DNA from 2 places in the Gottfriedia sp. S16(2024) genome. Region 2 is predicted to be linked to the other one. Evidence: predicted binding sites of a transcription regulator. Region 2 holds the regulator's gene; the other holds the start of a gene.
The links. Region 2 encodes Rex, which represses fermentation and respiration genes when NADH is low (regulators of the CRP and FNR family bind a similar motif). Its sites were predicted from a motif close to TTGTGAAATATTTCACAA; they were not measured.
Positions count from the first base shown of each region.

Region 1: the regulator Rex is predicted to act here: its motif matches at 1,599-1,616, upstream of pflB (formate C-acetyltransferase).

Region 1 covers NZ_JBFLUO010000001.1:449,254-452,474, reverse strand. Annotated here, with positions in the region: gene AB1282_RS02420 (vWA domain-containing protein) at 1-440, opposite strand, end outside; gene AB1282_RS02415 (ATP-binding protein) at 460-1,353, opposite strand; gene pflB (formate C-acetyltransferase) at 1,731-3,221, shown strand, end outside.
Region 2 covers NZ_JBFLUO010000001.1:993,334-996,554, forward strand. Annotated here, with positions in the region: gene groL (chaperonin GroEL) at 1-103, opposite strand, end outside; gene groES (co-chaperone GroES) at 163-447, opposite strand; gene AB1282_RS04555 (CPBP family intramembrane glutamic endopeptidase) at 723-1,394, shown strand; gene AB1282_RS04560 (redox-sensing transcriptional repressor Rex) at 1,435-2,061, opposite strand; gene AB1282_RS04565 (ABC-F family ATP-binding cassette domain-containing protein) at 2,223-3,221, shown strand, end outside.

The DNA.
Region 1 (3,221 bases), 540 kb from region 2:
GCTTTAAATTGTGATTGAAAATAATGTCTATATATTTTTTTTCTCGTAGAAAATAATTGTCTTGTACCTGGTCTTTGATGAATAATCAACTCTTCAAGTCGGATATCCTCTAGAAGGACAAATAATTGTGTGAAAAAACTTTTCAAATGAGTTTCTTGCAATTCCTTTAGTGTATCTTTGAATTCACTAAAATCTGAGTAATGTTTATTACCTAAAGCTTTTAAGTACACATCTGATTTCAAACCTTGTAACTGTGTACTATGCTCTTGTGTATCCCAAAAATGACTTACAGTAAATTTTTGTTCTTCATCGTCGTAATACGCCTGAAAATCAAATTCTAAAAATGAATTACGATCTTTCGAAAGAGAAATCGATAAATTTTCCATTTGAAGAAAAGTGGAAGCGTCGATTTTTTTATTGTTAAAAATGATTTGTTTCATATATTAATCATCACTCATTTCAAGAAAGAAAATAACTTTCAGCTAGTTCTCTAACAGTTTCACGCTCAATATCATCACTTAATTTAGCGATAATTGTACGTTCAATTGCTCGAAGTACTGGTATATGAACAGATAAATCACATGCGTCAAGTACACCACGAATACTTGCTGCATCCTCACTAATTCTGCCTTCACTTGATAATGGTATTAAATCACTTGAAAAGCTTGTGAATTTCTTAAGTAGTTCTTCATCTTTAAGCTCAGATTCATCTTTTAATAACTGAAGTAATGATTCCCCGTTAATGTATGGAACATCTATAATAATGAAGCGATTTTTTAAAGCTTCATTTAATTCGCTAGTTCCTACATATCCTTCATTAATTGCTGCGATTACTCTAAAGTCTTCGTCACCTTTTACTACTTCTTGAGTAAATGGATTTGTAATCATTTTACGATAATCAAGCGCACCATGTAGTAATGGTAATGTTTCTGGTTTAGCCATGTTAATTTCATCGATATATAAAATATGACCTTTCTTCATTGCTTTCATTAAAGGTCCATCGATGAATATTACTTCAGAACCGTGTGTATTAGAAGCAATTGTGTTGTAACCAACAATACCTTCTAAATCTAAATCGACTGAGCAATTTATGCTATGCATTGGTTGATAAAACAATTTTGAAAGAGTCTCAGCTAAAACCGTTTTACCACTTCCTGTTGGACCTTTTAATAATATATTTTTACCAAGTAGAAGGGCAGTAATAGCATCTTCTAAAATCGTTTTGTCTTGAGAAACATATTGCTTTGTTCCGATTAATAATTGCTCTTCTTTTAGAACTTTTTGAATTTGTTCATTATATATTAAATTTAATTTTTCATTAATCGAACTAGAAAGATTTAGTTTTGTATTCATAAATTACTCCTTTAAATAAACATTGTTCAATTTCGGTTTTGTATTAACCATAGTATTAGCACATATCCGGATTGTGATTGTCTTGTCCATATTTTTCAGTGAATTTGCTAATACAGTTTCTATCTTTTGAGTATAACAGTTTGTTGTTTAACAGGAAAGTTTTCAGAGCGAATTACTATATATATGAAGCAACTGTAATTTAGTGGAAAGAATTAGGTGTTAATATTATTAACATCAAAACTACTTTGTTCAACATTTCACAATATGTTCATAATATAAGTGAAAGTTTCAGTTCATCGTATGATAAATTATATACGTAATCTGTTATATACCTAATTAGCTTTCTGTATTATATACAGAAGAGGAGGAGTAATACGATGGAACAATGGAGACAATTTGAAACTGGACGATGGGAAAAATCGATTGATGTAAGAGACTTTATTCAAAAAAATGTTAATTCTTATGTTGGGGATGAATCTTTTCTTGTTGGTCCAACTGAAGCAACTAGCAAACTTTGGGATTTAGTACTTAAGTTATCTAAGGAAGAACGCCAAAAGGGCGGAGTTTTAGATATGGATACGAAAATTGTATCTACGATCACTTCACACGAACCAGGTTACTTAGAAAAAGAATTAGAGCAAATTGTTGGATTCCAAACGGATAAACCTTTTAAAAGATCATTACAACCATTTGGTGGAATTCGAATGGCTGAAGCATCATGTGAATCTTATGGATATAAAGTTGATGAAGAAATAAGCAAAATATTTACAGAATATCGAAAAACTCATAATCAAGGCGTATTTGATGCTTATACTGCAGAAATGAAAGCAGCAAGGCGTTCAGGTGTTATTACTGGTCTACCTGATGCATATGGTCGTGGAAGAATTATAGGTGACTATAGAAGAGTAGCTCTATATGGCGTCGATCGACTAATTAAAGATAAAATTGATACATTAAATAAAATGACAAGTGTAATGACAGAAGAAGTAATACGAGATCGTGAAGAACTAAATGAACAAATTCGCGCATTAAATGAATTAAAACAAATGGCTGCAAAACATGGATTTGATATTTCTGGGTCGGCAACAAATGCAAAAGAAGCTTTCCAGTGGTTATATTTTGGATATTTAGCAGCTATAAAAGAGCAAAATGGGGCGGCGATGAGTTTAGGTCGAGTTTCAACATTTTTAGATATTTATATTGAACGCGATATTGAAGAGAATACTTTAACCGAACAAGAAGCACAAGAATTAGTCGATCATTTTGTAATGAAACTACGATTAGTTATGTTTGCTCGTACCCCTGATTATAATGAATTATTTTCTGGCGATCCTACTTGGGTAACAGAGTCAATTGGTGGAATAGGAATAGATGGTCGTCCACTAGTAACGAAAAACTCATTCCGCTTTTTAAATACTTTAGATAATCTAGGACCTGCTCCAGAACCTAACTTAACAGTACTTTGGTCAGAAAAACTACCAGTCGGATTTAAACAATATTGCGCTAAAATGTCCATTAAAACTAGCTCAATTCAGTATGAAAATGATGATATCATGCGTCCGGAATATGGTGATGATTATGGTATTGCATGTTGCGTATCCGCTATGACAATCGGTAAACAAATGCAATTCTTTGGTGCACGTGCAAATCTTGCGAAAGCATTATTATATGCAATTAACGGTGGTAAAGACGAAAAGTCAAAAGCTCAAGTAGCACCTATGTATGCTCCGATTACATCTGAGTATCTTGACTATGAAGAAGTGAAAATGAAGTTTGACGTTTTATTAGATTGGTTAGCAGGATTATATGTTAATACATTAAATTGTATCCACTTTATGCATGATAAATATAGCTATGAACGAATAGAG
Region 2 (3,221 bases):
GTCCTTTTGGTCCTAAAGTTACTTTTACAGCATCAGCTAAAGCGTCTACACCACGTAACATTGCGCGACGTGCTTCTTCACCAAATCTAATGTCCTTTGCCATGAAAATGACCTCCTTATAATATAAAAAGTATATTTTTTAATTTAAGTATTTTTATTTTATTAACCTAAGATTGCAAGAATATCGTTTTCGCGAAGTACTAAGTATTCAGTACCACCGTACTTAACTTCTGTTCCTGAATATTTAGAGAAGATAATGCGGTCACCTACAGATACTTCTAAAGCAACGCGCTCACCATTTTCAAGTACTCGACCAGTACCTACTGCAACAACTTTGCCTTCTTGTGGCTTTTCTTGTGCACTACCTGGTAACACGATACCACTAGCAGTTTTTTCTTCAGACTCAACAAGCTCAATTACAACACGATCACCTAATGGCTTTAACATGTGTAAATACCTCCTCAATAATCAAATCATTATTTTTTAGCACTCATGTATATTGAGTGCTAACACAATTATTAGTTTAAATAATATCAAAAAATTTTGCAAGTCCGAAGCAGGCACTTTTCTTGTCGAAATTTAATAAGTTTTTTTCTTTACAATCAAAAGTAAAATAAAAAGTGAAAATTTCTTTTAAGAAACAAAAGAAACGCGTAAAATAATGTACGTGTTGTTATAAACCTTTGAGTTATGAAAAATATCAACACAAAGGAGCTATCGTATTGAAAACTAGAGATTTGTGGATTTTATTAACGTATGTCGTTCTTCAGTATTCAGCGGTTATTGGGGTGCCCTATTTATTAAATAGTAACTTATACGTTGGAGTGGATCAGAAAACAGCTTCTCTTGAAGCGGTGGCATTATGGGGTTGTATTAGTTTCGTAACTGGGTTAATTATTATACTTATCTTATTACATAAGCCCATTTATGAAGGAATAAAGAATCTAAAAACTAATTATCGTACAATAATCAATTGGGTTATTTTAGGTTACTTCATAACAATGCTAACTCAAATTGTTTGTAATTTAATTTTAATTTATGTATTTGATTTACATAAAGGCTCAGAAAATACTCAGAATATCATAAACATTGCTAAGCTTAATCCAGCTTTTATTATCATCCCAAGTCTAGTTGCACCAATTTTAGAAGAGATTATTTTTCGTCGAATCATTTTTAAAAGACTTTATAATCGTTTACCATTTATTATTTCTGCAGGGATTAGTTCAGCGATTTTTTCGCTTATGCACGGAGACATACCCTTCTTCTTATCTTACTTTCTAATCGGTTTTGTATTTTGTTACCTGTATAAACGAACAAACTCAATTATGGTTCCAATCTTAACACATATGTTAATGAACTCTTTTGTCGTTTTTCAGCAGATCAATTTACATTAAAAACCCCCAAATTTTTGGGGGTTTTTATTTTAATATGAATTTATTGTTGTAAAAAATATGCCAATGTTTGCAGTTCAACTGCTAGGTCTATATGATGAATGCGAATATGTTCTGGTACACTAATTCGGGCAGGTGTGAAATTTAAAATTCCTCTAATATTTTTTCCATTTAATCGATCAGCTATTGATTGAGCCACAGGTGCAGGAACAGTTAATATAACGATTTGAATATCTTCATTCATAACGTCCTCTAGATTATCTAGATTATAAACGGGTACTCCACCTATTTCAGTACCAATTTTATTTGGATCAATATCAAATGCCATCTCAATTTTAGTATTATTATTTTTTATAAAATTATAGTGTAAGAATGCAGTTCCTAAATTACCAACACCAATTAATGCAACTTTCATAACTTCATGTTGGTTAAGCGCTTTCGAGAAAAAAGTTAATAAATAATTTACGTTATAGCCATAACCTTTTTTACCGAGTGCTCCAAAATAAGAAAAATCTCTTCTGATTGTAGCGGAATCTACCTTTACTGCTTCACTTAACTCTGCTGAAGAAACTCTTTGTTTACCTGATAAAGACAAATTCTTTATAAAACGGTAATATAAAGGTAGACGTTTAGCAGTAGCTTGTGGAATTTTAATTTGTTCCGAATCCATTTTTTAATCCCCCACTTACTGTAATTCTTTTTACTATGGTGTGTAATTTGACTTTATTTTAGTAATAAAGTACTTGTTCTAATGTAAAATATACACTATATTTAAGAATTTTGACAGTCTACAGTTACATAGATAAAAAATTTTGCAATGAGGTGTTATCCATGATTCTTTTACAAGTAAATAATGTCTCAAAGTATTTTGGTAGTGACATTATACTTTCAAATATAAAATTAGAAGTTCAAACGAGTGATCGAGTTGCCATTGTTGGACGTAATGGTGCTGGAAAATCTACATTACTGAAAATCATAGCAGGTGAAATATCCTATGATGGCGGTGAAATAAATAAACCTAAAGATGTTACTGTAGGCTACCTTGCCCAAAACACTGGTTTACAAAGCGATCAAACGATTTGGGAAGAATATTATTCTGTTTTCAATCATTTAGTAGAGATGCAAGACAATATGAGAAAATTAGAAGTTAAAATGACAAGAGAGGATGTTTATTCTAACCAAGCCGTTTATGACAAGGTTATGAATGAATATGATCATCTTCAATATACTTTCAAAGAAAACGGTGGTTACCAGTTTGAAGCAGATATTCGTTCAATTATTAGTGGTTTAGGTTTTAGTAATGAAGATTACGAAACAAAAATTTCTTCGTTAAGCGGCGGACAAAAGACAAGACTGGCATTAGGTAAGCTATTATTGACGAAGCCTGATTTGTTAATTCTGGATGAGCCTACTAACCATTTGGATATTGACACTCTTAGTTGGTTAGAGCGCTACTTACAGTCATATCCTGGTGCAGTATTAATCGTTTCCCACGATCGATATTTCCTTGATCAAGTTGTTAATATTGTTTATGAAATATCTAATCATAAGCATCAACGTTTTGTTGGTAATTATAGTAAGTATCTTGATCTAAAGGCAGCTCAATATGAACAAGAGTTAAAACAGTTCGAAAAACAACAAGAGGAAATCAATAAACTTGAAGATTTTGTGCAGCGTAATATTGCGCGTGCTTCAACTACAAAAAGAGCCCAAAGTCGAAGAAAACAATTAGATCGAATGGTACGATTAGACAAGCCACTTGGAGATGAATCTTCAGCTAATTTTTCATTTTCAATTGAAAAACAAAGCGGTAATGATGTGTTGTCTGTA